DNA from 2 places in the Spirosoma sp. KCTC 42546 genome. Region 1 is predicted to be linked to the other one. Evidence: riboswitches for the same ligand, from Rfam matches in the RefSeq annotation. Region 1 holds a riboswitch; the other holds the start of a gene.

Evidence for each region. Region 1 has a riboswitch for thiamine pyrophosphate ahead of EXU85_RS00420 (TonB-dependent receptor). Riboswitches for the same ligand answer to the same signal wherever they lie in the genome.
Region 2: it holds a riboswitch for thiamine pyrophosphate, as region 1 does, so the genes downstream of both, thiM (hydroxyethylthiazole kinase) here and EXU85_RS00420 (TonB-dependent receptor) in region 1, are expected to answer to the same signal.

What each region holds. Positions count from the first base shown of each region.
Region 1 covers NZ_CP041360.1:99,025-114,486, forward strand. The annotation lists gene EXU85_RS00420 (TonB-dependent receptor) at 1-1,619, opposite strand, end outside; TPP riboswitch at 1,698-1,792, opposite strand; gene EXU85_RS00425 (DUF4926 domain-containing protein) at 1,876-2,100, shown strand; gene EXU85_RS00430 (tetratricopeptide repeat protein) at 2,186-2,881, shown strand; gene ribH (6,7-dimethyl-8-ribityllumazine synthase) at 3,051-3,551, shown strand; gene EXU85_RS00440 (aspartate kinase) at 3,655-4,983, shown strand; gene serS (serine--tRNA ligase) at 5,048-6,319, shown strand; gene EXU85_RS00450 (hypothetical protein) at 6,407-6,682, opposite strand; gene EXU85_RS00455 (DUF349 domain-containing protein) at 6,770-8,047, opposite strand; gene ettA (energy-dependent translational throttle protein EttA) at 8,121-9,788, shown strand; gene EXU85_RS00465 (type IX secretion system membrane protein PorP/SprF) at 9,841-10,872, opposite strand; gene EXU85_RS00470 (gliding motility-associated C-terminal domain-containing protein) at 11,106-14,765, shown strand; gene ruvB (Holliday junction branch migration DNA helicase RuvB) at 14,866-15,462, shown strand, end outside.
Region 2 covers NZ_CP041360.1:6,585,545-6,601,006, forward strand. The annotation lists gene EXU85_RS27040 (HlyD family secretion protein) at 1-174, opposite strand, end outside; gene EXU85_RS27045 (ABC transporter transmembrane domain-containing protein) at 167-1,171, opposite strand; gene EXU85_RS27050 (TetR/AcrR family transcriptional regulator) at 1,291-2,001, shown strand; gene EXU85_RS27055 (alpha/beta fold hydrolase) at 2,102-3,403, opposite strand; TPP riboswitch at 3,515-3,617, shown strand; gene thiM (hydroxyethylthiazole kinase) at 3,664-4,470, shown strand; gene thiE (thiamine phosphate synthase) at 4,467-5,108, shown strand; gene thiD (bifunctional hydroxymethylpyrimidine kinase/phosphomethylpyrimidine kinase) at 5,232-6,038, shown strand; gene tenA (thiaminase II) at 6,046-6,696, shown strand; gene EXU85_RS27080 (RES family NAD+ phosphorylase) at 6,737-7,204, opposite strand; gene EXU85_RS27085 (DUF2384 domain-containing protein) at 7,209-7,733, opposite strand; gene EXU85_RS27090 (cupin domain-containing protein) at 8,063-8,659, shown strand; gene EXU85_RS27095 (helix-turn-helix domain-containing protein) at 8,782-9,624, shown strand; gene EXU85_RS27100 (acylase) at 9,973-12,057, opposite strand; gene EXU85_RS27105 (ABC transporter permease) at 12,131-14,533, opposite strand; gene EXU85_RS27110 (hypothetical protein) at 14,590-15,087, opposite strand; gene EXU85_RS27115 (PadR family transcriptional regulator) at 15,132-15,462, opposite strand, start outside.

The DNA of each region.
Region 1 (15,462 bases):
GTGCTATGGTCATTGATTGTATAGGTTAGCCCCGCTTTGGGATTGAAAAACGTCAGGTTGGCATTCTGTTGCACATTCTGGAGCTTACTGTTAAAGCCCAAAAACGAGTAACCAACCGTTCGTACCTGCAAGTCGAGAAATCCAGTGAGTTTATTGCTGAATTGATAAAATGCCTTTGCATACAGATTAAAGTCTGTTTTTGTGGCATTGTCGTCGTAATAATGGTCCCGGATGTTGGTGTTCCCGGCTACGCGCGCCCAGATAATCTCGCCGAAGTGGGCACCCTGATATTGATTCCAGCCACCGCCAATGTTGGCCGTGAGTTTGCCAAAGCTGTTGTAGTCGAGGGAGAAAACGCTGCCGAAGAAATCGTTGTCCAACCATTTCCGACGGATGATGTCGGTGCTTTTGATAATCGAATCACCAATGACTACGTTAGGCAGATTGTACTTGCTAAAAGGGTCGTTGGGCTTAAGTTCTTCATAATATCCTTTCCCTTTTGTGTAGAATAAAGACGCATTTAGACGCCAGTTTTTACTTAACCCAAATGAGCTAATTAGCTGATAATTATCCTGTTGATAATTGTCCGTCTGATTGTCATACGTGAATGAGTTATATGTCCGATTCGTCTTCAGAATATCTTCTGGAACACCATTCCAGGCCTGGTATGTTTGTTCCTGACCTGAAAAGACATTCAGGCGTATAAAACTCTTATCCGTATAATAACCCCCCGACAGATAAAACGATTTCAGGTTTGAAAAGGCCCGGTCAATAAATCCGTCGGAATGGATGGTTGACAAGCGGGCATCCAAGACAAAATGATTATTAATCAGGCCAGTACCTGCCAGAACATTCGCTTTCCGTGTCCCGAACGAACCACCCGAAAGATTAACTTCGGCATAGGGTTTCGTTTCCAGCTTGTTCGTCTGGATATTAACCGATGCCCCAAAAGCCCCGGCACCATTGGTTGAGGTACCAATACCTCGTTGAATCTGAATACTGCTCACTGATGAAGCAAAGTCGGGCATATCTACAAAATACGTTCCCTGCGATTCGGCGTCATTATAAGGAATCCCATTCAACGTTACGTTTACCCGTGTGGCATCAGACCCGCGGATACGAATGCCGGTATAACCCACGCCCGCCCCTGCATCGGAGGTTGTTACTATGGAAGGGGTAAAATTCAGCAGTTGCGGCACATCCTGACCCAGATTCAGCTTGTCTAAATCCCGGCGTGTTACATCTGTATAAGCAATAGCTGATTTCTGATTAGCGCGCGTCGCACTGACCACGACTTCATCGACCGCAACTGCTGTTTTGGTCAATTTGATTGCAAGCGTCGTGTTTTCAGTCAGGTTGACTGGCTGGATCTGGGGCTCGTAACCCAGCAGCGATATGCGCAGAGATAAAGTACCTGACTTAAGGTTTGTGAGCTGAAATGCGCCTGTTGCGTTTGTGAACGTTCCCTTGTAGGTGCCTTCAAGTGTAATGGCTGCGCCTGGCAGCGTACCCCCATCGGCATCTGAAACCGTGCCGGTAATAGATAATTGAGCCCAGGTGGACAGTGGCGATAGCCACAATAGGGCCATCAGCATAAAGTAGGTCGTCGGTTTTTTCATGACGAAAAAGCGTGACGATAGGCAAGGGGCCAAACCTACCTTTGGTTAGAGATGATTGTTTGTAAACACTCACAGATTAGTTCTGTGAATTCATTTCCCTTCGCAGCATTACCCGCGCAGGTTCAATGGGTATAATCTCAGCCCGTTGTATTGGGGCACCCCTTAATAAGATTAGCGCAGCAAAGTTAAGTTAATTTTACGAAATAAGGGGTAGGATATAGCGTTTCTCTACTTAAAAGAGGGTACTTATGTAGATATGAGCGAATTCGATTTAGTTGTATTGCAGGAAGATTTGGCAGACGGAAATCTGAAAGCTGGCGATGTTGGCACGATTTTAACAGTGTATAATGGAGGAAAAGCATTTGAGGTTGAATTTGTAACGTTAACCGGCGAAGCAGTCGCTATTGAGACGTTACTGGCCCATCAAATTCGGGAAGTTCGGGCATCAGAGATCATGGCCGTGCGAGATATATCTCAATAAGTAGCACAGGATTCATAAACTTTTGAGGCTTACGCTTTTCCGCAATGGTAAATATTCCTAATTTTGCGATCCAAATTGCAAAAGCATGAGCAAAAAGAATAGCGGACTGGAGTTTCTGGAAGACCCAGACGCATTAGAAGGAAAGTTAGAGGATGTTGGCGATTACTTCCAGCAGAACAAGAATATTGTATTAGGTATTCTCGGCGGCATTGTATTGCTGGTTGCTGGGTACTTTGGCTATCGTTATTATATCAGTAGCCAGGACGAAACGGCACAAATCGAAATGTTCCCTTCGGTTTATCAACTCGAAGCCGATTCGCTGAAAAAAGCCCTGAATGGCGATGGTAAAACCCCAGGTTTGTTAGCGGTCGCTGACAATTATGGCTCTACCAAAGGCGGTAATCTGGCCGAATTCTATTCGGGTGTTGCATTGCTGAAAGAAGGGAAATACGATGACGCTATTGAGCACCTGAAAAGCTTTAGTTCGTCGGATCTGCTGGTACAGGCGCGTGCTTATGCGCTTACGGGTGATGCTTACATGGAGAAGAAAAGCTTTGACGAAGCTGCTGACTACTATAGAAAGGCTGCTGACTATAAGGCGAACAAATTCTTTACGCCTGGCTATCTCATGAAGCTGGCTATTGCTTACGAGCAAGCCAAGCAAAATGATAAAGCGATAGAAACGTATAGCGAAATTATTGAAAAGTACGGCGAGTCCGCAGAAGCTGGTAGTGCTAAGAAGTACAAATCCGTACTTGAAGCAACCGTCGGTGAGTCGTAAGCGTACTTGACTAATCAATACAGCAAAGGACAAAACCGACTCAGGTTTTGTCCTTTTTGTTTTTGTCATACTGACGAAGGAAGCATCTTCGGTAAGAGCGTTTAAATATAGTGGTAGCTAAAAACTCATTCGACGAAGATGCTTCCTTCGTCAGCATGACAAAAAACACATGGCATCAGACTTAAAAAACCTAAGCGTCTTTTCAACCGACGCGCTACCCGATATCAGCCGTCGACGGTTCGCTATTCTGGTTTCAGAGTGGAATACGGAAGTTACAGAAGCGCTTTTCGAAGGTGCTTACCAGGTCTTGCTTCAGCATGGCGCAAAATCCGAAAATATCATTCGGGGTAATGTGCCGGGGAGCTATGAGCTAAGTCTGGGAGCCCAGTGGTTTGCTCAGCGCGATGACATTGATGCCGTGATTGCACTCGGTTGTGTCATTCAGGGAGAAACCAAACACAATGACTACATCAACCACGCTGTAGCACAGGGCTTAACAAACGTTAGTCTGAAAACCGATAAGCCCGTCATATTTGGTGTCCTAACGCCTAACGACCAGCAGCAGGCTCTTGATCGAGCGGGTGGGAAGCATGGTAACAAAGGTGACGAAGCCGCTATTACAGCAATCAAAATGCTCGGATTACAACAACAAGTTTATAGTAAATTTTAAAGAGCGAAATCGGACCGCCGAAGCGGAGTGAATGAGTGAAAGAGCCACTAGTACTGTCCTTTCCAATTCGCTCTGTCGCTCATTCACTCTTTCTCTTAAAAAAATGTACGTCTGGAAATTTGGCGGTACGTCTGTCGGGAAGCCCGAGCGTATGCGGTCGATTCGCAACTTGATTACCGAAGATAACACGCGCAAGATTGTTGTCTTGTCAGCTTTGTCTGGCTCAACGAATAACCTGCTGGCCATTGGCGAATCGCTTAAAGCGAACAATGATGCCGAAGCTAATGCTAAAATTGATACGCTTAAAGCGCATTACGACAGCTTTATCGACGAGTTGTACAGAACGACCGATGGCAAAGCGGCCGGACAAAAAATTATAGATAACGAATTTTCCTTTATCCGGTCTCTAACGGGTATCAAGCCATTCACGCTGAAGCAGGAGAAAGAGTTAGTGGCTGAAGGCGAATTACTCAGCACACAAATTTTTCAGGCCTATCTGGATGAGGAAGGTGTAACATCCACTTTACTACCTGCGCTGGAATTCATGCGGATTGATGCCGATAACGAGCCGGAAATCCATTATACCGAGCAAAAGTTAGCCGAGATATTGCCTCAGCATGCCGATAAACAAATTATTGTTACACAAGGCTTTATCTGCCGAAACCCGCGTGGAGAAGTCGATAATCTCAAACGAGGAGGCTCGGATTACACCGCTTCGCTGATTGGTGGTGCCATACGCGCGGAAGAAATCCAGATTTGGACCGATATCGACGGGATGCATAATAATGACCCGCGTATCGTGAAAAATACATTCCCGGTTCGCGAACTAACGTTCGATGAAGCGGCTGAACTGGCCTACTTCGGGGCGAAAATTCTGCATCCGTCCACCATTACGCCTGCGCGTATGTTCGGTGTACCGGTTCGCTTAAAAAACACAATGGACCCCAGCGCCCCTGGTACGCTCATTGCCGACAAAACCAGTGATCAGGTGTTTAAAGCGATTGCGGCTAAGGATGGCATTACCGCTTTGTATATACACTCAACCCGTATGCTAAATGCCTATGGTTTTCTACGCCGGATTTTCGAGATATTCGAGAAATACAAAACGCCGGTCGACATGATAACTACATCCGAAGTGTCGGTGTCGGTCACAATCGATAACACAGAGCGTATTCAGGAAATTACGGATGAACTTAATACATTCTGCACGCTGGAAGAACCCGATTATGATCAGACGATTATTTGCATTGTAGGGAATTTTAGTGCTGATAATGAAGGTGTTGCACTTCGAGTGTTCAATGCCATGAAGAACATTCCAATCCGGATGGTTTCCTACGGAGGTACGGAAAGTAACCTGTCGTTACTCGTTCATGGTCGTTACAAAGCAGAAGCTTTGAATGCACTGAATGATGGACTGTTTGCTAAAGCGTAGCTTACTAACTACTATTGACTCACTATCAGCCTTTTGCAAAGGGTACTGAACCTTAATTACACGAATGCTTCAACTCAATTTTATCCGCGAGAATAAAGACACCACCCTGGCGGGACTGCGCAAACGAAATTTTGCCAATGCCGAGGCTGTTGTTGAACAAGTGCTCACGCTCGATCAGCAACGACGGGATACTCAACGCGAACTTGACGATGTATTAGCCCAATCCAATGCTAAAGCAGGCCAAATAGGCGCGTTGATGAAAGCCGGTGATAAAGTTGCTGCCGAAGCTGCTAAGGCTGAAACGGCGGATCTGAAAGCACGCTCTAAAGATCTTGCCGATACGCTTCGCCAGATTGAAGCCGATCTGCAAGCGGTTTTAGTGACGATTCCCAATATACCTCATAGTAGCGTTCCCGCAGGGCGTACTGCCGATGATAATGAAGTGGTATTGGAGCATGGAGAAAAGCCAGCACTTCACGAAAAAGCACAACCGCATTGGGAGCTGATCAAGAAGTATGACATTATTGACTTTGAACTTGGAGTCAAAATTGCAGGAGCTGGTTTTCCGGTTTACAAAGGAAAGGGTGCCCGGATTCAGCGGGCGATGATTAACTTCTTCCTCGATGAAGCCCTAAAAGCCGGATACGTAGAAGTACAGCCGCCTATTCTAGTTAATGAAGATTCGGGCTTCGGCACCGGCCAGTTGCCAGATAAGGAAGGGCAAATGTATTTTGCCACGGAGGATAAATTATACCTGATCCCAACGGCCGAAGTACCCATCACCAATATTTACCGGGATGTGATTCTGCCCGAAAATCAGTTGCCGGTTAAAAACGTGGGTTATACGCCCTGTTTCCGTCGTGAAGCGGGTTCGTGGGGAGCGCACGTTCGTGGATTGAACCGGTTGCATCAGTTTGACAAGGTCGAAATTGTTCGGATTGAGAAACCAGAAAATTCATACGCAGCTCTGGAAGAAATGAGCCAGCATGTGCAGGGATTATTGCAGAAACTAGAACTGCCTTATCGGGTGCTGCGACTTTGCGGTGGTGATATGGGCTTCACATCGGCGCTTACATATGACATGGAGGTCTGGTCGGCGGCTCAACAGCGTTGGCTGGAGGTTAGCTCAGTTTCTAATTTCGAAACGTACCAGGCTAATCGACTCAAACTTCGCTCGAAACTTGAGGCTAAGATGCAACTGATGCATACGCTGAATGGCTCGGCCTTAGCCTTGCCACGTATTCTGGCGTCAATTCTCGAGAATAATCAAACCCTAGAAGGTATTCGAATTCCAAAGGTGCTAGTGCCGTATTGTGGGTTTGAGATGATTGATTAAAAGACACTAGGTTACTGTTACAAGAAAATCCCCGTAGAAATAGCTCAGGCTATTTCTACGGGGATTTTCTTGTAACAGTATTCTGGTTTAACAATCACATGAATAGTTGCCATAACCAGGATATTTCGGGGATAGTTTGCTTGAAACGCTCACAACTCGATCAAGTGGTATTGTCTCGCCAGTAGCTAACTCAAGCCACTCTGCCCCATTTTCCACAACAAGTTGCTTGATCATCACGTCGGCTTTGATAAACTCACTAAGATCGGTCAGGTATTCAAGCCGCACGAATTTGCCAGGAACAATAGCCGCACGAAAGTCAGTATCGGAGACAATAAAATCAGATTTAACCAGGTTCGTTTCCATGTCCTAATAACAATACCAAAACGCGAAACGTGCCCCGTTTTGTAGTCAGGGCACGTTTCGCGAAATTAAACCTGTAGTATAAGAATCTTAATACCCTGCTGTTTCCAGTTGTTTCTGTAGCTCACGCAGAATCGTTTCTTTCATCGCGATTTTACGCTTCTGAGTATTGATTTTATTCAGAATCTGCTTGTCTTCGTCATTGTTCGGGTCGAGACCGTCGGCATCCTGTAACGCAAACTGAAGATCGTTTTTCTCGCGTTTTACAAGATATTCCATCTCCCGGATTTTCGTCCGAATCTGTTCTGACTGGCTTTTGAGTTCAAAGGCCGGGTATTTCCGCGTTAGCACACGGCCTAGATAACTCAGTTCAAAAATTTTGTCGCAGGCAGCCCGGAAGCGTTCATTAACAACTTTGTCCTGTAGTTTAAACGGCACCCGGATTTCTTTCCAGCTATTCAGCAATACTTTGGCTCGTTCGGCAGCCGCGAAGATGTCGGATTGTTTGGACAGTTTTTCCGCTTCATCGGCCATTTTCATTTGAGCCTCTATGCGGGGGTCAATCTTTGGAACCAGAACAATGCCTTTCGCGTCGTTGTACTTCGCGTAGAACATGGTTGTGGCTTTCTTAAACTGCTTGTACAGTTTACCACTTTTCTTGATCGGAACCTCGCCAACCGCCTTCCAGGCATTATTGAGTCGCCGGACTTCCTGGAACGCAGCATCCAGATCGCCCAAGCGATTAGCCCGGAAAGCCAGCCGGATAAGCTCGTCGTATTTATCCAGGCGTTCCTGAATAACCTTGTTCTGTTCGTTGAAGAACTCACGTCGACGCTGAAAGAACCCATCCAGAAGCTCCTGGAACCGACCCTCCACTTCTTCCTCAACCGACTTGTCTACAGGGCCGGTTTTAATCCACTTGGTCTTGATTTCCTGTAACTCATCGGCCGTTGTTCGCCAGTCAGTACTGTCAACAATGGCTTCAGCTTCGGCAATCAAGGCCCGCTTAATGTCATGATTTTTCCGTTGGTTGACCGTAATCAAATCGGCCAGCAACTTCTCTTGTTCGTCCAGCCGATCGAGCAGCGGGGGGAAATCCCCTAATGCATCGAAGCCGAGCAGTTTCTTGCGGAGTTGAACCAGTTTCGTCAGGTACGAACCTTTGTTCTGAGCTTCGTCGATGTCTTTTTCTAACTGACTGACTTTGTTCTCAGCAATGATGAAGCGGTTTTTAAAATAATCGAGCGCTTCCTGCTCGGTGCGTTTGACTTCGCCGATCTGGCGGTCTTCGTAATTCAGGTAGCCTTTCAAAAATACCTTTCCGTCTTTGACGTAACCGTATTCATCTACCAGTGAAGCGTTTTCCATTACTGTGCTTGGTTAAGGCTGCGCTGTGGGTTAAATTTGAGGATTATTGCCAACACAAATCTATCAGAAATTAATGAGTCAGGAAACCATAATTTTCTCTATGGCAGGCGTGAGTAAAAATATTCCGCCTAACCGACAAATCCTAAAGAACATCTACCTTTCCTTTTTTTATGGTGCAAAAATCGGCGTTCTGGGGCTGAATGGCTCCGGTAAGTCGACCTTATTGCGCATCATTGCAGGAATAGACAAAAATTATACCGGAGAAGTTGTTTTCTCCCCCGGCTACTCAGTTGGGATGCTTGAACAGGAACCAAAATTTGAGGCTGGCAAAACAGTACGAGAAGTTGTAGAAGAAGGTGTACAGGAAGTAGTGAGCCTTTTGAAAGAATTTGACGAAATCAATGAAGCCTTTGGCGATCCTGATGCCGACTTCGATAAACTTATTAACCGGCAAGGTGAGGTTCAGGAGAAACTTGACCATTACAACGCCTGGGAGCTTGATCAGAAACTGGAACGAGCAATGGATGCCCTGCGCTGCCCTCCATCTGATGCGCTGATTGATAATCTATCCGGAGGTGAAAAACGTCGGGTAGCGTTGTGTCGTTTGCTACTCCAGCAACCTGATGTATTATTGCTTGATGAGCCTACTAACCACCTTGATGCAGAATCTGTATTATGGTTAGAAGAGCACCTTCGTCAGTATACGGGCACGGTTATCGCCGTAACCCACGATCGCTATTTTCTGGATAATGTAGCCGGCTGGATTCTTGAACTTGATCGGGGCGAAGGTATTCCCTGGAAAGGCAATTATTCTTCCTGGTTAGAGCAGAAACAAAATCGGTTGGCCAAAGAGGAAAAAACAGAATCGAAACGTCAGAAAACGTTGCAACGTGAGTTGGAATGGGTGAAAATGGCCCCTAAAGCTCGTCAGGCCAAATCAAAAGCTCGTTTAGGGGCCTATGAGCGACTCTTGAATGAAGACGCCAAACAGCGCGATGAAAAACTCGAAATTTTCATTCCTGCCGGGCCGCGTTTAGGCGCTAAAGTCATTGAAGCTGAGGATGTCTCTAAAGCTTTTGGCGATCGACTTCTGTTCGAACATTTAGAGTTCCGGTTACCGCAGGGTGGTATTGTAGGAATTATTGGTCCCAACGGAGCTGGTAAAACGACGCTCTTTAAACTAATTACAGGGAGAGATAAACCCAATTCAGGTACGTTTGATGTTGGTGAAACGGTAAAAGTGGCTTATGTTGATCAGGAACACGACGGTCTTGACCCCAATAAAACGGTCTATGAAACGATTTCTGGGGGCAACGATTGGATTATAATGGGCGGAAAGCAGTCCAATGCGCGGGCCTATGTAAGTCGGTTTAACTTTGGTGGAGCCGATCAGGAGAAGAAAATTGGAACTCTATCAGGTGGGGAGCGCAACCGGGTCCATCTAGCCATGACCCTTAAGGAAGGCGCGAATCTGTTGCTCCTGGATGAGCCTACCAATGATCTTGATATCAACACATTGCGAGCGCTGGAAGAAGGTCTGGAAAACTTCGCGGGTTGTGCAGTTGTCATCAGCCACGATCGCTGGTTCTTAGATCGTATTGCAACCCACATTCTAGCCTTCGAGGGTGATTCGCAGGTGTATTGGTTTGAGGGTAATTTTTCGGAATACGAAGAGAACCGCCGTAAACGCTTAGGATCGGAGGCAACGCCCACTCGGATAAGGTATAAGAAACTGGGGTAAATTAAAAGGGACTGATTTTAAAATCAGTCCCTTTTAATTTAGAAAAGTAGAATCAAAACTTCGGACAAGGCAATTTCTTATCCCGGCGTTTTACACCCGGCCGACGGCCTTCTGGCTTGTCGAAAATATAGGAGAGCGACAACTCATGTGAGCCACCGCTGTTACCGAGGGTCGAAATTGTGACATCGTAGCTGTAGCCGATGGAGAACTTTTCCATACGCCAGCCAATCAACGCAGCTACCGCATCATGATTGTTAAGCGTCTGGTCATATTTTTTAAAAGGAATACCTCGGTAGTATGCTCCGATTGTTAGCGGAGAGTAGGTCAGGTAAGCGCCTAAATCCAATTGATCATACTTGCCCTGATGCTTGTACATAATCACGGGCGATATACTAATTTCCCGATCCTGTTCATCAGCTAAACCTGTAAAGCCAGCCAGTGGAATGCGCAGACCAGCCTGAATGCTGGTTTTCATCGGCAATCGCTCGTTCTCGCTGTTGAAGAACCCCTGAGATGGGCGATTGATATGGTGTGCTGATGCACCAATCCAGAACCAATCGGAGTAAAAAAGGCCACCCGTCGAAAAGTCAAGATATTTATTCGTGGGTAAACCTCCTTGCAACGCTGGATCGCCGGAAACGCTACCTGTTATAAAGCCCCGATCCGTAAATTGATCGCCGGTTGTCAGGCCGAAATAGTTAATACTACGGTTCACGTAAGAACCCTGCAAGCCTAAACGTACAAATGATGACTCACTTACCTGGAATTGGTATGCATATTGCAACCCTATATCCGTTGACTGAATCCTTCCCTGTCCCTGGTTGTCACTCTGAATCATCAGACCAACACCGCTATTATATTTTTCGATAAAATGATCTACCGCAACCATCGTTGTCACATAGTTGGTAATGGCAGGCCATTGATTTCGGTAATTTGCCGTGATACGCGGAGCCAGTGCCGAACCAGCAAAGGCTGGGTTCAGATAAAGAGGGGCAGCATAAAACTGAGTGAACTGAGGGTCCTGGGCAAAGGCCATCCGGCTCAGGGTCAGTGTCAACATCGTCAGTAAATATTTCTTAAGCATGATAACAAAATCAGGGCAAAGACTGGGCCAACTTTATTGTTGCAACGTTATCAGTACGAACGAAGTATTTAACAACACAACAATCTATAAAATTAGGCGAATTTTAAGGGCTTTTACGGTGCTCAGGGAATAAAATTTTAACGAAACACCGTCGTTTATACTAACGTAATGCCCCTGTTGTTGTTATGCCGAGGGAGTGAATTTGAGAGGGTGGCTTTATTCAGCGTTTCTTCATGTTAAGGTTTAGCAGTTATATCCGTGTAGTTGGAGTTTGGGCTGTGCTGTTTCTAATGGCAGGACTGACTACGTCCTGGGCACAGGAAATTAAAATTAGTGGAAAGGCCTGCATTCCCGATCAGGAATGCAAAGCGGATTCCCTAACGTTTACAGATAGCGTAACAACGGGCGTAACAACCCGGGTCTGGAGTTTTGGTGACGGTGGCACAATTACGACGCAAAAGGATTCCGCGGCCCGGCATGTTTATCTGATGCCTGGTAACTACACCATCACCTTGACCCGTACCGTCAGTGGAACGGTACAGACAGCAACGCGAAGTATTAATATCAGTACTCCTCCTCCGTCTTTTACCAACTGGCGGACGGATACCACCATTTGTAAAGGCGAGAAAATAACACTTGATCCCTACGCTGGCACTACTCAATCGGGTTATCGGTATATATGGTACCCCAAAGGAGATACGACGCAAAGTATACAGGTCGATAGTTCTGGCTGTTATTCGGTGGAAGCTATTAGTCCTAATGGCTGTTCATATCAGAATCGGATTAACGTCGATGTTTGTGGCGAAAAGAAAGAGTCGCAGGGGGTGAAGTGGTATTTTGGCCAGAACTCCGGTTTGGATTTTAGTGGTGGCGGTACACCTAAACCCATCACAGATGGAAGTTTAAGTACTATTGAAGGTTCTTCGTCCATTGCCAATACCAAGGGCGTTTTACTGTTTTATACGGATGGTATCATTATTTACGGCAAAGATGGTAAGCCACTGAAATCACTCGTGCCGGGAGATACAACTACCGTCCAGATTCCGCTGGATGGTAGTACGCACTCTACACAGTCGGCTTTGATTGTCCCAAAACCAACCTGCCGGGGCTGCGAGTACTTGTATTATGTGTATACCACTTCCGAAATTCGGGGTAAGAAAACACTAACGTATAGTGTTGTTGATATGCGCCAGAATGGTGGGAAGGGTGCCATTGTTGAAAAGAACGTTCCGATCTCTAATCAGAGTACCGAGCAGTCGGCTTCCGTAGAAAATACACGCGATTCAACCTTTTGGGTTATTACACGGAAATACGGAACAAATGAATTTCAAATTCAGCATTTAACCCGGGCCACATCGCCTATTGTCACTACATACAAAGGTGGACAGGTCATTGACTCGCTGGCTAATGCCGAAGGATATATGAAAATTGGACCAGCCGATACAACAAGTGGGAATGAAGGCAATCGCCCATTGGCTGTTGTTATTCCTGGGCCACCCAAAAACTCCATTGATCTCTATACGTTCAATGATTCGACGGGTGCAATGACGTTCAATCGAACGCTTGATTTAGGCCCGGCACCGCCCAAAGCATATGGGGTAGAGTTTTCGCCCGATGGCAAGAGTCTGTATGTTACAATGCTCGCCGATACAAATAGTGACGGTAGTTTGAAAGGAGCTTCTTATATTTTAAAGTATGACCTGAGTCAGAAGGATTCGCTATTAACCAGTTCAAAAACGGTTGTTGATAGTAGTACAACGAGGCAGTACGGGTCCATACAGATTGGTCCCGACGGTCGAATTTACGTAGCGATAAAGGGAAGTACTTCATTGGGTACCATCGAAAATCCAAATGGGGGGCTGCTTGATAGTTTACAATTTAATCCAGCGGGACAATCGCTCGGCGGAAAAACCAGCCAATTAGGGTTGCCTAACTTAGTGGCCAACTTTAACGATAATTCCAGTGGACCGGGGCTAACGTATGCGGATACATGTGTTAGCGCACCAACAGTATTTCAGATAGGACCAAACTGCCCGAAATTGAAGGAGGCTTATACCTTAGATTATGGAGATGGAAGCCGCCCGTATTCAACCACGTCGGCGCAGCCCGTTACACACAATTACACGAAGCCTGGACAATACTTCGTCAGCCTTCGAATTATCACGAAAACAAGCACAGGAGGGATCTGTAAAGACACCCTGATTAAAGATACACTGACCATTTTAGAAACACCACCCGATATACATTTGGGAGCGGATACCGCTATCTGCAATAAAAAAGGCATTACACTGGATATAAAAGTGCAGGCAAAAGTATATGTCTGGCTTGTGAATGGAGCGGTAGCGAGTAGGCAAAAGACAATCACACTCACCAGGCCCGGTTATTACATCGTAGTAGGTCTGGCTGCTAACGGTGAATGTTTTAAGAGTGATACCATTGAGGTGCAGATAAAGCCGACGCCATCGCTCGATCTTGGACCCGATACCGTTTTCTGTTATCGATCATCAGTCAATTTAACCGTTCCCCAACAAACCTGGACACAGTTTCAATGGAGTAACGGTGGGGATACACGAACAATTACCGTTTCCAAAGGCGGTACTTATACGGTTACGGCGCAGTCAACCGTAAACGGCACTACCTGCGAAAACTCGGATACGATCCGGGTTAGTGAACTGCCTAAGTTGCGTTTGGCTGCGAATCTGACCGGTCCAACAACCTGTACATCGGCAGATGGTTCTATCCAATTAACGCCTACTCCGGCTGGTACCTATGAGTACGTATGGACTCGTTCAGATGGTGCTATTTTAACCGGAGTGGGTAGTCAGCAAACAAGTCTGGCCGAAGGTGGGTACAAAATTAGCGTTACTGATAGTGTTCATGCCTGTAAGGCTGATACGGCCTTTACCCTGAAATCGCCAGCCAATCAACTAGTGCTTACGCCACTGGTTAAGGATGCCTTGTGTAGTGTTCCCAATAGTGGCACTATTAGTCTGACTGTTTCAGGAGGGACAGCGGCCAGTTATACCTGGCTGGACCAGAATAATAACCTGATCACAACGACGACTAATCTGGATAAGGCCTCCCCTGGGCTTTATACAGTTCAAGTGATTGATACAAAAGGGTGTAAAGCGTTGCTGGATAGTATTAAGGTAGGCCTTGATAGTACTGGATTTGCCCGACTGGGACCTGATACGCTTAAGTGTAACGGGCTTGGGGTTGTATTGGTACCTCTGTCAGGCGATCAGCCGGGTAATGTCTATCAGTGGAGTACTGGGGCCTCTACACCATCAATCACGGTGGTGCAGGCGGGCGCGTATAGCCTTATCGTTAGGAATACACAGACAGGTTGCGTTGGACGCAGTAGTATTCGTGTCGGGGATCGACCACCGCCAGCGTTTTCGCTCACACAATTGGCTTCCATTTGCGAAGGCGATCTGGGTAAAGCACAGCTCTCAGCCAATGGTGCGCCTGGCTTGCGCTATTTATGGCTGACACGAAATGACACCACCAAAACGATAACCGTAGATCGAGCGGGCAATTACTCCGTTCAGGTGACCGATCCGCAGGGTTGCACGGCAACCGGCTTAGCCCGCGTGATCAATCAGTGCGAACCGCGCGTTAATGTACCCGATGCGTTTACGCCAAACAACGACGGTGTAAACGATGTGTTACAGATTTTTACGGCTTATATTACCGACTATGACTTCAGGATTTATAACCGCTGGGGGGAGGTAATTTTCTCTAGTAATAATCCAGAGCAAAAATGGGATGGCACCTATCGCGGATCTACCTATCCATCAATGCTTTATCCCTATATAATCACCTTTAAAAGTGAGTCGTTTCCTGAGCGCGAACGCGTTGTAAAACGGGGTTCTGTATTGCTGATTCGATAGCGGTTTTCTGCTCTTTTTTTTGTAAATTTGACGTAAACGACCTGGCAAAATAAGGCTGTTTTCTGGCTGAAATTTTGCCAGGTCTACACGAATCAAAACCATGCGAAACGACTTTTTGAAAGGCTCGACAGATGGCATGAGTGCTACCGACAAAGAGATTGAACGGGCGCTGAGGCCGCTCTCATTCGAAGATTTTACAGGGCAGGCTAAGATCCTCGAAAATCTCGAAGTATTTGTTCGGGCCGCCATGCAACGCGGTGAAGCCCTCGATCATGTGCTCCTTCACGGCCCTCCGGGTCTGGGCAAGACAACGCTGTCGCACATTATTGCCAACGAGCTTAATGCCAACATAAAAATGACCTCGGGTCCTGTGTTGGATAAACCCAGCGATCTGGCTGGCCTGCTAACGAATCTGCAGCCTAACGACGTATTATTTATTGACGAAATTCACCGGCTCAACCCAATTGTGGAAGAGTATCTGTATTCAGCAATGGAGGATTATAAGATTGACATCATGCTGGACTCTGGGCCCAATGCCCGGACTGTGCAGATTAAACTGAATCCATTTACGCTGATTGGGGCTACTACTCGTGCGGGTATGCTTACATCGCCCTTGCGAGCTCGTTTCGGTATTAGCTGTCGGTTGGAGTATTATGATGCCAAACTGCTGACGACCATTGTACAGCGGTCGGCTGCA
Region 2 (15,462 bases), 2.2 Mb from region 1:
ATTGATATTTTGCTGCCAGGGCAGAAACAACACAAGGATGCTAATGAGTAAAATGGCCTGCATCCAGCGGCCCAGTCGCCGACCTGCATCGGGTTTAGGCAGGGCGTGGAGTGTTTTAAGGGGGTAGTGACTAAAAAGCTGTCCGTCTACCCGTTGATTTGACAGATTAAGCATGGGTTTCAGTGTCGGTTTCTAAGGGTAAATCCGTTACAGTTGCAATTTTCTCAACCGCCGTCAGCAGATCAAACACCGTATCGATTCCGGAGATCAGCTTTTCTACGGAACTCGTAATCAGGACAATAACCAGTTCAGCCGCAACGAATTGACCTAGCGTCATTTCGCGCCCAACCACCAGGGTTGTACCCAGAATGAGCAACCCACCCGTAACGAGCACTTTGAACGCAACAGCACTGTAAAACAGTCGTTTCAATACCCGAAAGTGATCGGTACGATGCGCTACATAACTAGCCACCAGCTCGTCCATCCGGTCAATAGGCTCCAGAGCGTCTTCACGCTGGCGATAGATCGGCAGATCGCGGGCCATGTCTTCCAGCCAGGCTACCACCTTGTATTTATACTTCGATTCATTCAGGCTAGTTCGTAATCCACGTGGGCCGTAAAACCAGCTGATAGCCACGACGGTGAGTAAAGTAAACAAGCCAAATCCCAGAAAAATAGGGTGGTAAAACGAGAGCAGAATAATTCCGAACAAAATCTGCACGGCTGCCGCCGTCAGGTCTATCAGTAGCTTGGGAAGCCCTTTCTGAATCGTCAATACATCGAAGAAGCGGTTCATCAGCTCAGGCGCATCGCGGACGGGCAGGGCTTTCGGCTCAATTCGGGGAAGTCGGTAGGTGAATTCAAAAGCGGCTTTGGCAAAAATCCGTTGCTGAATAATTTCGACCAATGTCGTTTGACCGACCAATAGCATACCCGAAATAAACACGCCAAGAATAATAAGGCCTATCAGCACATACACAGAGCTAAAAACCAACCCGCCCGATACCAGATTGAAAACAGCCTGAATACCAAGCGGTAAAGACAGGCTTATCAACCCGGTTACCAGCGCATACAGGTAGATGTAGCCAATATCTTTTTTCTCGGTTCCCAGTAACCGGAATAGCCGTTGACTAGGCGATGGTTGTGGTTGTTGATATACAGATGAATTCATAAGTGTATTACTTAATATTTTGATAGTATTACTATCATTATTGCAAACATAACTTTTATCCACGAAAGTTTGTTTCTTCGTTAAGCGATTTTTACAGAAACGGACAAACTAGTCAATAGATGGAATATAGTGTACTTGTACGGATGAACGAGAAGTTATTTCTGCGTGATCCGGAAAGCTCAGACCTGGGGCGTCGAATTGTTCGGCAGGGCGTTTTATTGTTAGCAGAAATCGGCTTTGAAGATATGACGTTTCGGAAGCTGGCAGATCGGATTGGTACGAAGGAAGCCAGTATCTACCGCTATTTTGAAAACAAACACCGGCTGCTGGTATACATGGTAGCCTGGTACTGGCAATGGCTTGAATACCAGTTAATTTTCCAGACCAATAACTTAACTGATCCGAAGGAGAAATTAGAGCGTGTTCTACACATATTGCTTTTAAAGGGTGCTTCGCTACCCACTGGACAGGCGCCTACCGATGCTATTGACATTATAGCGCTGCACAGCATCGTTATCCGGGAAGCCAGCAAAGCGTATCTGACCCACCACATTACGGAAGACAATCGCCAGCAGCTTTTCAAGCCGTACAAAGACTTATGTGGCCGCATCGCCGGTATCATTCTCGAATACCGGCCTGATTACCCCTACGCCCGGTCGCGCGCCAGTTCCATTATTGAAACGGCTCATTACCAGTCTTTCTTTATGCAATATCTTCCCTCACTAACCGACTTTGGGAACCAACCGAACGGCCTGCCGGAAAGCGAAGATCGTTTGGTAAGCTTTCTTCATCATCTTCTTTTTTCCTCATTGGAATCGGGAATGGCATAAATACGCTATGTATGAGAACCAGCCTATCGTGTCAGTTTTAAGAAACTGACACCACAATCTAGCGGATGATGGGCTATCCTTACTTCAGCTTATACAGTTCCTACGGCTTCGCGTGCCGCATTTCCAGCCCAACCGACATGCGGGGTTTGAAGCCGGTCCACGTTCCAGCAGCGCCTGTTTCGGGTAGATCCAGGTACTTCGTATACTCCATTTTCTTGAGATGAATACCCAGAAATGCCGTAACGAAGTGCTGGTTGATGTTATTGATCCGGCGTTCATTCCAGGCTGGTTCGGCATAATGCATGTACTCATCAACAGACACGCCGGGCTGGAGTGAGGCTACGGGTGGTGGGTTGGGTGCTACATTGTGCCGGGCATTTACGTAGGTCAGCAGGTAGCGGTCCGCATTGATGGCTCCGTCATAAATAGCTTTGATGCCTTTTTCGTAACCCGATACATCATCTTTACTCCCCGCCACAAACAGCGTCGGCAAGGTCAAACCCGCCAGCCCTTTAGCATCCCAGACACCGCGCTCCATGCCCCAGGGCGCAAAGGCAACAACGGCCTTAATTCGCGGATCGAGCGAAGCTTTAAAGGTTGGCGAATCCATTGAGCGGCCTTCAAGGGCCGTACTGCCCTGCGCCAGTTGACCGAACAGCTTAACGGCCTGAGGACTGTACCCCGCCCCAACGGCATTGAGTGCACCGTAGCCTCCCATCGAATAACCAACCAACGCCGTATTGTCAGCATTGAGCAGGCCAGCCAGAAAAGTAGTACTGGACTTGGCACTCAGTCGGGCCATTTCGTTCAGTACAAACAGATCATCGAGCGCACGGTTCAGCAGTGTACTTGGAAAACCAGCCGCATCACTGTAGGTCGATTCGGTATGATCAATCGCGACAACAACATAGCCTTTCGACGCCAGATTTTCGGTTAGGTAGGTGAGCAGCAGCCGAGAACCGAGGTAGCCGTGCGACACGATAACCAATGGGTACGCGCCACCGCTGGCATCTGGCTCAGCATCGCGAGCAGCCCGGCCAGCAAACGTGAACGGAATAAGGGGTCGTTTAGGGTCGTTGGCCCGACCAAGCACCGACTCATAAGTAACGGTGGCTGGCTTATTGGCCGAAATACGAGCCGGGTACCAGATTTCAACCGTCAGCGGACGATCATACAGTGGGCTATTTCCCTCTTTCTGGTGCAGCACATCAACCTGATCTTTGTGAACTAGTTTAAGGGTTCGCACGCCAACACCGTAGGTTCCACGAGCTGCGAGTTCGGGGGCATTAGGTAACAGATCGCCATTTATGAAGGTATTGTCAGGGGTTTGGGCGATGGTCTGCCAAGTGGCTACCAGCGTAAAGAGCAGGAGCAGCAGGTAACGAATAGCGGTCGATTTCACAGATTTTAAGGAGTAGGAATATTGCCCGTAAAGCTATCTTAAACTTTCTAAAGTCAAGAGACAGACTTATTTTTTTGTCATTCTATAATTCATTATCCCCTACCTTTGCCAACACAACTTTAGGGGTGTCAGTACCAAATCTGGACTGACTGAGAGAATACCCTCACTACCTGATGCAGCTCGTACTGCCGTAGGGAAAAGTTACCGAGATGCGCTCCGCTCTCCTAAAGTTGCTGTTTACCGAACTCATTAGCAGCAACATGACTCAATCTCCTCAATCCATCTGGACCGATATCGAGCGTATCCGCACGCAGGCTCCGCTAGTCCATAACATTACCAACTTCGTGGTCATGAACAACACGGCCAATGCGCTATTGGCACTGGGGGCTTCGCCCGCGATGGTCCATGCTCCCGACGAAGTTGAAGAGTTTGTTTCGATTTCCAGTGCGCTGGTTGTCAACATTGGTACGCTCGACGCCACGTTTGTGGCCGGTATGAAGCTCGCGATGCGGCAGGCTAAAACCCTTGGGAAGCCTATTGTTTTTGACCCCGTTGGCGTTGGCGCAACAACCTTCCGAAATCGGGTTAGTGAAGAATTGCTGGCCCTGGCCCCACCCGATATCATCCGGGGAAATGCCTCCGAAATTATGGCACTGGCGGGATTGAATGCCCAAACCAAAGGTGTCGACAGTTTATACGGTTCCGAAGCCGCCGTCGACGCAGCAAAGCGGTTGAGTTCTGTATGGGGCAGTGTGGTCGTGATTAGTGGCGCAACCGATTACATCATCCAGGGCGAACAGACGGCCGTTGTAGCCAATGGTCATCCCCTGATGACTAAGGTAACGGGCATGGGCTGCACGGCTACTGCGCTGACGGGTGCTTTCGCTGCCGTTAATACCAATTACTTTCAGGCGGCAACACACGCCATGGCCGTTATGGGCATTGCGGGTGAACTGGCCGCGGAGAAAAAGCTGGCCCCCGGTAGCTTGCAGGTTAACTTCCTGGATGCCTTGTATGAACTGACCGAATCGGAGATTGACGAACGACTTAAGCTGACATGGGCATGAGTCAGTTGTATTTAGTAACCGATAGCGCTATTGCCCAACAGGCGGGCCATACGCTGGCATACGTAGTGGAAGAGGCCTGTCGGGCGGGGGTTCGCTGGGTCCAACTCCGGGAGAAAGAGCTATCGACCCGCGCCTTTCTGGACCTCGGACTAGATTTAAAACGCATTACACAAGCCTACGGAGCCCAACTAATCATCAACGACCGGGTCGATATAGCCATGGCGATCGATGCCGATGGCGTGCATGTGGGACAGGACGACATGCCTTGCGCGTTAGTGCGTTCGCTCATCGGCCCCGACAAGATTATTGGTCTGTCGATTAACAATTTGACCGAACTGGAAGCTGCTCGTGACGCCGATGTGGATTATCTGGGCATCGCCACTATCTTTCCGACGGGTACCAAGCAGGATACATCCAGTCTTTTGGGATTAGCTGGGTTACGGGCCATTTGCCAACAAACCAGCCTACCCACCTTTGCTATTGGCGGCATCAACGCAACCAACATACAGTCCATTCGACAGACCGGAGCTTTGGGTACTGCAGTGGTGTCGGCCATTTGCGGACAACCCTCACCGTATGAGGCTAGCCGGGAACTCATTCGGTTGATGGATGATGCACAAGTGGGGTCGGTTTCTTAAAACCGACACGCGTTAGGTTTCTCAAAACCTAGTGAAATCATACCAACGGTTTTGAGAAACCTAACGCGTGTCAGGTTTAGAACCTGACACCACTCACAATTGAACCTTCATTCTCAATTAAGCATGAAAACCTACACACGAGTATTAACGATTGCCGGTTCGGATAGTGGTGGAGGGGCTGGCATTCAGGCCGATCTTAAAACATTTGCCGCGCTTGGCTGCTACGGCATGTCGGTGATAACGGCTTTAACAGCTCAAAATACTAAAGCCGTTACAGGCATTCTGCCAATATCTCCGGCCTTTATTGCCGAACAGATGAAGGCTGTACTAAGCGATATTGGGGTCGATGCCGTTAAGATCGGGATGCTTCACTCGCCCGAAGTTATTGTGCAAGTGGCTAAAACATTAACCGAATTCGGGGTAACGACTATTGTGCTTGATCCGGTTATGGTGGCCAAAAGCGGGGATAAACTCTTGCAAGACGAAGCCGTCGACGCGCTTAAGTCCTATTTACTACCTCTGTCCTCCGTCATTACGCCTAACCTACCCGAAGCAAGTGTATTATTGGGTCGATCTGTTGAAACACTGGCCGATATGGAACCAGCAGCGGAAGAGTTAGCCAAACTATGCCTAGGGGCCATTCTGGTAAAAGGCGGCCACCTGACTGCCGACGAAAGCACGGATCTCCTGTACCTCTCGGAACATGAACAGCATTTCTTTCCAACCGCCCGCATAACAACAGGAAACTCGCACGGCACAGGTTGCACGCTCTCCTCCGCCATTGCCGCTGGGCTGGCAAGAGGATTATCCGTGATCGATGCCGTTGCTGCAGCCAAAGACTATGTCACACAGGCACTTCAGATGGGGGCTGTCTACAAGCTAGGGCACGGACACGGGCCTGTTCACCACTTTTTTAACTGCTGGCAATAGAGCTACTATGAAATTCACCGACCAACTCTGGCAGGACATCAGTCCTGTTTATGAAGCTATACTCGATCATGGTTTTGTGGGAAACTTACTGGATGGGAGCCTTCCGGGGGCTACATTCCAGTATTACATTCAGCAGGACGCGCTGTATTTAACGGACTTCAGTCGGGCATTGAACCAGTTAGCGGCACGGGCCGCAACGCCCAACGACATGCTTCAGTTTACGCAGTTCGCGCAGAATGCCATTCTTGTTGAACGGGCTCTGCACGAAACGTACTTCACCTTGTACAACATCCAGCCAGAAACCCGGAAAATGCCCGCCTGTTTTGCCTACACCAACTACTTGCTGGCCACCACATCCCTTCAAGCCATTGCCGTAGGTGCCGCTGCCGTGTTGCCGTGTTTCTGGATTTATCGGCAGGTGGGTAAGTACATCTACCAGCAGGCCATTCAGGAAAATCCGTATCGGGCCTGGATCGACACCTACGCGGGCGATGCATTCGACCAGTCGGTAAACCAGATGCTCGCTCTCACGGATGCCTATGCCGAAACTGCCGGACCAATTGAGCTAGACCAAATGCGGGAAGCTTTCCGTATATCAAGCCGACTGGAATGGTATTTCTGGAACGATGCCTATACCCAAAATCGCTGGCTGGTGTGAGTAATCTGGCACGTTACGAATTGGTCGATCAAAAAATGGCTCATTTACGCAACCGGCTATCTAGTGATATGGACGATTGACTGACTACTTCCACCTCCGCAAAGGCAGCATGTTGGGGGTGCAACAACAGATTGTAAGATATCTCTAAGATGACCGAAGGCACCGCCATGGCTAAGCAAAAAGGCGCTTGCAACCAGTCGGTTAGTATCGTTTGGGTTTCGCTCAAGGTGCCCCTCTTCCAATAAGCGGGTAGCTTCGTAGGATCAAGCCAAAAAATGTTGTCGGCTTCGTCAGGTAAACGTAGGGTTGTTAACCACAGTTGAGGGAGTTCAGCTAAGGTTAAGGGAGGCAAATGAACCAACGTTTCCAGCAAGGCCAGTTCTGGTGTACGACTGGTGTAAAGGATACCAATACCTTTTGGATTCCAACGGCCACCATGTCGATGGCTTCCCACCACGGATAAAGGCTCCCGATGATAGGGCTCTTTATGGATACGATATACGTCCATTCACTTACCCGGCTATACCCCATTCAATGCGGCCCAGTACATCTTCGGCCAGTGAGAAACCCGATACCGTATCCAATACAGCTAAGGGTGATTGGGCTACTACGGCGAGCTCATCATTCGACAAAGTAGGGGTCGTTGCTTTAGAAGCTGGCTGAACTGGTTGAGTAAAGCTACCCATATCTCGAAGAGAGCCAAGGGTGATTTCCTGAAGGCTTAGGTCCGTATCTGGCCGGTAAGCCAATTCAGCCAGTGGTGTGCGTAGCCAACGTGCCAACAGCTCAACTCGCCCGTCAAAAACGGCAAGTCCTCGTTGAACGAGTCGCTCCAGCAACAACAGCCGTTCGCTAGCGGCCAGACTCAATCGTGCCGCGTTGGCTTTCCCATGCAGTCCCCTGATGGACATATTCAGGATACGGGCCATTTCTTTATCGGTGAGACCTACCAAGCGAGCGACTTCATCAACGCGTCGGCGCAAAACCCCTTGTCGGGCTTGACTGATAATGCTAGTAACTGGCAGAACCGCTTGCATAAGCTAGGCATGAATGTATAGTGCAAAATTACAAACTATAAATGGCAAATTTGCACTAAAAGTTTCTCCTCCTGTGCACAAACCAAACATAGTAAGCTATCTGTTTCAATCATCTTCTTTTTACCGTTACAATGTGGGTGTTTGACTACCTAGCGGAAAGCCAGCACAACATAGATTCAGTAGCAAGAGCAAAAGCTATATAGGGAAGGGACTAGTTTTACTACGTTAAAATTGAAGGAAGTTAGTGACTATGAACATGGCTGATTTTTACCACTAAACAACCTGGCTTACGAGAAACCTTTGCAGAACAGTCTTAACTAGAACTCGTTATGCAACGCAGACAATTCCTGATCACATCTACGGTGGCCATATCCACGGCGGCCGCATCCACGGTGGCCGCATCCACACGAACAGCGTCGGCCTTTGTAGCTCAGGCTACCCCTAACAGCCAACTTGCTCCGCCCAAGCCCTTTATGGTCAAAGCAGGCGACGCCCGTTTTGGGGTTCATACGCCCTATCGGGGGCGAAACGTCAACGACGTAAAAATATCTGGCAAAGACACCAATGGACAATTAGCTGTTTTTGAGTACATTGGTAAAGAAAAGATCGGTCCTTCACTCCATGTACACCACGATCAGGATGAGCTATTTTCAATTATCGAAGGAGAATACATCTTTCAGGTAGGTACCGATCAGTTTACAGCCAAAGCAGGAGACACTGTGTTTGCCCCCCGTGGCATACCCCACACCTGGATTCAATTGTCAGATCACGGCAAGCAGGTATACATGGTGCAGCCAGCGGGACAGCTGGAAGATTTTTTCCTGAAAATGAATGAATTGAAAGGACCACCAACGGAGGAGTTAAGCCAGAAAATGCACAAGGAACATGGGATGACCATTCTGGGACCACCCCTGGCGTTGAAATAAGCGAATGAATAATGGGGAATGTACAATGGATAATGAGTAATGAATAATAACCAGCCTTTTATCCATTACTCATTATCCATTATTCATTGTACATTACCCATTATCCATTATCCATCACTACTATGGACGCCATATTCGACTACCGACTTCCTAGTCCTGCCCTGCGTGACTACGTGCGAACGTTACAGATCGTAGGTTGTTTATTTCCGGCGTCGATGCCCATTTTACCCGTTAAATCGTATTGGCCACGGGCTGAAAATTCGCTGGCATTTTATCCGAAAGACCCCGAAAAACAAGCCTATGGATTTGATGGTAACTTGCTTGAAAAAACACGCTCAACACTTAACGGCCAATATTCAATTGTGACTAACCGACACGTTGGGCGTAATTTCATGGTGTTTCAGGTTCAGTTTCAACCAGGAGCCTTGTTTCGACTAACGGGGATTCCTTCGCACGAACTGACCAATACGTTTGTGGATGCCGAATCCGTATTCTCCACCGAAATCCGCCGGGTAAATGAGCGGTTGAGTTATACGAAGCACTATCTGGACATGATTCCCATTGTGGAAACCTTTCTGTTCTATTTGATCAACCGAGCCAAGAGCAGGCATCCTCGTCCGATCGACAACGTGAGTCGATTTATACTACAAAACCCCATGACGGTTTCGCTCGATTGGATGGCCAATCAGGCCTGTTTGTCCCAGCGGCAGTTTTATCGGCAGTTTATGGAACGGGAGGGTGTCAGTCCCAAATTGTACGCCCGCATTGCTCGCTTTGAAAACGCTATGAAACTAAAAAACGCACGTCCGTCTCTCGATTGGCTAAGCGTTGCCATCCAACTGGGTTATTACGACTACCAGCACCTGGTCCGGGACTTTAAAGAGTTCACCCAACTGACGCCCAATGCCTTTTTTATAGCCGACACCAAATCGCCCGAGCGGGTTTTTGGTGTGGCAGAGACCTAGGAGACCCTTGCGGTCGCCGATTTTACTCGTCATCCGATAAAGTCCTCTTCAGGGCAGAGCCGTTAAGTTCTAGCGTTCCCTTTACTTAATCAGTCTCTTTTATTGGCTTATTTTACCCCCCACCCCCCTAAAGGGGGAGAAAATCCACTTCGGAGTATTCCCCCTTTAGGGGGGTGGGGGGTAAAGACGATAGAACTTAACAGCCCTGCTCTTCAGGGAATTTAGTCGGGCGGCCGGTGCCGGGTTTTCGGGTTTTCAGGCAACCTCTTAGATTAAATCAGGTCTACCACGGAACCGGATTATCAGCAAAATGGGCGTGTACCAGCAGATAATCCGGTTCCGTAATGATTATGGAGTTAACATTTCCCTTTTTTCCAACTGACGCAGAATTGCCGGTTTATCCAGTAGAGCCTCCCGGAGTTTCTTCTCAGACAGGCGCTGCCAACTATCGCCATTGTGCTTATGGCCCGGCTGGCTCGCGTTTCCGTAGCTGAGTGATACCTGCGCGCGTGGCTTCTCGCCAAATTCGGTCACTGCTACGTAGGAATCTCCGGCAACCGCCCGATTTACCTGAGGCTTTCTGGGGTCCGGCGCAAACTGAATGGTCCGGTAAATACCGTATTGTTCAGAGCCCCCATTTGCAGGGTAGTCCTGTCCAGCCGGGCCAAATCGGTTTACGTCTCCCCAAGCAATGTCCAGTCGACCATACCGATCACGCACCTGTGTGGCTGCTTTTCGCAGTAACTCAACCGCCTTTTTGGGATCCCTGAGGCCATCTGGGGTACTGACGGGGCGTTGCGGGTCCCAGCCAACTGCCACCATTCCGGGATTGAACTGGTCGAACCAGGCCGTAAACAAAACGGCTCCCTTACTATCCCGGTTAGTTGTTTTGTCCCAGGCACTGAGCACGGAAGCCGCCTGTTGCGACAGCGAGTCCGGATAGTTCCCGACAGCCGCCAATAGGTCATCCAGAAATCGGTCGGCGGCTTCCAGGCCTGTATTCTGCTTATACCCGGCTAATTCGTCAAAACGAATCGACTGGTCATCTTTAACCAGATTAATCGACCGCTGGGGGCGTAACCGAAGCGGCATACCCACGGGCGACATGTAAGCCGGAAACGTTTTCGGGTTTAGCACGGCTGGATACGTACAGCTCCAGGGTGCGTCATTGGCGTTCTGCACAAACCCAGACGGTGGATTAAGCACGCGGGGTAAATCCCGGTACGGGTGGGTTTGCGTCCAGATGTACTTCGAGCTGGACCCGTCAATAGCTCCTTGCCAGAAGGACCAGTCGCCTTCGCTACGAACAGGTACGTTTCCGTTAAATACGTATAGAATATTGCCCGCATCATCTGCGTAGATAACGTTGAACATTGGCAGTTGCATTCGCTGGAGCGCTGCCTCAAACTCCGCCAGATTGTTGGCTTTCGCCATCGCATGGTGCTGAGCGGCCGTGGCAGACTTGGTCAGCCCGGCAAACCGGAAGGCAAAGGATTTCCCATCTTTGGTTTCCATCACCGGCCCCTGTTTGCTGTAGCGATAGGTAAGCGTCTGCGGCTTAAGCTGCCCATCTGGTTGTCTGATCTGAAGGGTAACATTTTTCTTCTCGAAGGTCTGTTTAACGCCATCCAGCACATAGCCATCGTCTTGTAGCGTTAGTGCATATCGGTCAGCCGCGTCGATCGTGTTCACGGTATGGGTCCAGCCCAGATGCTGATTGAAGGCAATGTTAAGCACTGGCTGACCAACCAGGGATGCTCCGTAAGCCATGAAACCGGGACCGTTCAGGTGGGCCTCAAAAAATAGGAAGAAGCTTTCCCAGGGTAAATGCGGATTCGCCAGTAGCAGTGCTTTTTTCGAGGCTGAGCGAGTGGGGGCAATGGCGTAGGCATTCGAACCGGGTAACATGACCCGAGCGGCTCCGGCTTCATTTCCCCCAATAAATTCCAGACAAATCACTCGGCTGATATGGGCCAGCACATCCTGGGGGGTAATGGGCAATACCTGGTTGAATTCCGCCCCGATAGCCTCCGGGTGAGCTTTTGCATACGCATTTAGTCCACGAACGAAACTATCTAAACATGGTTTGTAATCGGCGGGCTGTTGGGTATACTGCTTCTGGGACTGCTCGGGTAATCCAAATAGAGTCACGATCTTGTCCGAATCCAGATAGTTGGGGCCCCAGTACTCGGCCGCCCGTCCTCTGGCCTGTCCATATAACCGAAGCAGCAGATCGGCATGGTTATGCATCTGGGCATAGCCAAAGCCGTAGTACATCGCTTCCAGCGTTTGCCCATAAATGTGGGGCACTCCAGCCGTATCCCATAAAATCTCAACAGGGGCTGACTTCCCCGCTATTAAACGCTGACGCGTAGTGGGCTGAGCGCTGGTCGTCAACGTCAATAGGAAAAGACAAATAGGTAGCAGCTTCATAAGCAAGTGAACGAATTAGGTAAAGGAGAGTACGATGCAGGGTGTCAGAACGACACACGAAAGATCGAGCCTGTTATTCGCTTTTTAGATAGTGAATCGGATTGGTACGGACGGCTTTTAGGGCCTGTCGAGAGATGGTCAGGGCAGTTATTAGCCCAGTTATCAGGAGCGTACCCCCTATTAACCAGCCGTTTACCGAAATTCGGTACGTATACTGCTGCAACCAACCCGATAATATCCATCCCCCTAACGGTGCCGCCACTAAAAAGCCCAGACCGAGTAGTTTGCCAAATTCCCGGCCAAGCAACCAGAGCAGTTGTTCCGTTCGGGCACCCAATACCCGACGAACCCCAATCTCTTTGGCTTGGGTCTCACTCAGGAACGTAACCAGCCCGTATAGCCCCAGGCAACTCAATCCGATGGCCACCAGCGCAAATGCCTGAGCCAGCCCTGCCACCAATCGCTCTAGTTCGTCAAAGCTTTTCATGATATCCGGTAACGGCTCGGCGCGGTAAACCTCATCGGGCAACAGTTCATCCCAAACATGCTGAATGGCCTGACGAGTCTGGAGTGAATTCGTCGGGGTCAGGCGTAACATGGCCATTCGGCTGTGCGGACGATCATGAACCAACGTTACCGGCAAAATGGGCTGGTGTAGGTCCCCACTTCGAAAATCCCGCACAACACCAACAATAACCCGGTCGGCATCTTTTACCCGAATGGGTTTACCGACTACGGCGGATGGGGCGGAGATACCCAGTTGTTTCACCAGCGTTTCATTGACCAGCACTTCGCGACCGGTCGTATCGGTGGATCGAATGTTCCGGCCCGCCACCAGCGATATGTCGAAAACAGAAAGGTAGTGTTCATCAGCCGCCCGCAGCCGGGTATCAAAAGGTTCTGGCTCGTTCATTTTATGGTAACTGAACGGACTTGGCCGGTTGTAGGGAGACGCGGGTGGATCACTACCAAAAGCCACCTGCTCAACACCCGGCACCTGCAGCCACCGCTCACGCAATGTAGCCAGGGGTACGGCATCCCGTTGCAGCAGGAAAACAACCAGTGTCGATTCGTGGCGAAAACCCCACTCGGCTCGCTGCATGTGATGAAGCTGAGTCGTGATCACCAAGACACTCAGAATAAACAACTGCATCAGTACGAACTGGCCCAGAATAAGTCCCTGTCGCACAGTTAGCCCGCCAATGAGTCGCGTTGTGGGTTTATTCGCGAGTGCTGTTGCAGGCCTGAAACGCGCCAGCACAAACGCAGGATATAAACCAGAGAGGACAATAACGCCGATGATCAAGCTGAGAAACCAACCCACCGCCCGGGGTTGAACCACATCCCGAATGGACAGATCCGGGCGTAGCATGTCAACCTGAGCCGCCAGCGTTCGGTTAACTAGCGGCAAACTCAACTGAGTCAGCACTACCGCAACGAGCAAGGCCAGTAGTACCACCAAGGTTGTTTCCAGCATAAACTGGCCAATTAACTGGCCCCGCGTACTACCCATCACTTTGCGCACACCAACTTCTTTGGCCCGTTTAATTGCCTGGGCCGTTGCCAGATTAATAAAGTTGACGCAGCCCGCCATGACCAGCAACACGCCCACCGCAATCAGGGCATAGAGAATTGGCCGCGGGGCCATACCGCTTCGCTGGTGATTGAGTTCGGCCAGGGGCAAGACATGGTACTCAAACTGAGCGGCTTGCCGGGAAGGTAGATACTTACGCCGAATTGCGGGTAAGCTTTGGCCCAGCAGGTCAGGGTCGACGCCTTCCCGCAGCCGCACAAAGCACATGGCCTGGAGCCCCTGCCAGTCAGCTAGCGCCGTTGGCCCTTCCAGTACGGGAATTGTCGCATAGGACACGAAGGCATCGTACCGAAGCTGCGTATTGGCCGGTGGATCTTTAACAATACCTGTAACTGTCAGGTCGGTTCGGTTATCTAAGCGCAGCGTCTTACCCAGGGCATCTGCCGTATCGAAATACTTGTGGGCGTAGCGCTCGCTTAACACAATTGTGTTGGGAGCCGCGAGGGCCGTCTTGGGGTTGCCACTCACCCACTCCACCCCAAACAGGTCGAAGTACTGGGGCTCGGTATAGCAGACGGTACGGGCTTCGGCAAACTTTTTTATCCAGCCACCTTTCCCGTTCGAGACACTCAGGGTACGCCCAAAGAAGGTTTCCAACCGGACAGCACTCTCCACAAACGCATAGTTGCGCCGGAGTACTTCAGCTAATGGCCGCGGTGCCGCATCGGTCGGCAGCGTTGTTTCATGCTTGACGTCGGTCACTAGCCAGTAAGTCCGATCCAGGTGTGGATGGTACCGGTCAAAGCTAAACATGTAATTGACAACCAAAAAGAGGATCAAACCACTAGCTAACCCGACTGATAGTCCTAGTAGGCTAATTAGATTGACAGACCAATTTTGCCACAAGTGGCGCCGGGCCACGCTGAGGTAGTGACTAACCATCGGGAAGAGGATTTAGGTTGAAACAGTACGTAGCCCGCTTAGCAGCAAAGCCGGATTTAGACCATCTGTGGGCGTTTTGGGTTACGGAACCTTCGAACCAGCCACCATTGAACGACGAGTATACCCATTAATCCAGCTGCCCCCCAGGCGGTTTGGAACGCATCAATTGGCACGGCCAGGGGTCTGCTGACCACAACGAGAAAACCCATCAGGATCAGGAAAGTAAGCACACTGGAGAGTAGCATGTACTGAAAAGGTTTGGTTTCCGGACGCCGTTTGTACCGTCGTTTAGTCTGGGAAGCTCTAGGCAAAGCTGGCGAAGGCCGACTACTGAACTCCTGAAGATAGAGTTGTTTCAACTGATCTAATGCTTGTGGATTAGCCTGCTGCAAAACCTGATCAAAAGCGTCAGAAAAAGCCTGCCCCTGGTCCATACGTTGCTCAATCAGAGAGGCAATATGGTCTACCAATTCGGCATGTAATGCCTGATGTGGCTTGTTTTTCTGGATTTGCTGCTCCAGGCGGTTGAGTTGGGTAGGAGATAATTTGTTCATAAACGTGTGAAAGGGCAAAGGAGTAAACAGGAGGCAGTCATAATTTATTGTCCGAAAGCAACATCCGGTGAAGGCCTGATGATCAGCCGCATCAGTTGAATAAAGCGATCGAACTCACCAGCTTTCCGAACTGCCGTCTCACTACCTGTTGGGGTAAGCAGGTAATATTTACGCAGGCGCCCATCAACCTCCTGGCTTTGTGTAATCAGTAAGCCTTCATCTTCGAGTTTGTGGAGCAACGGATAGAGCGCCCCAAAGGTGAGGGTTAGTTCACCACCCGTGCGTTGGTCAACGGCCTGGGTAATTTCGTATCCGTACATTCGCCCCTGTTGAGCCAGCAATTGAAGAACAATCGTCTTCAGTGTGCCTCGTAAG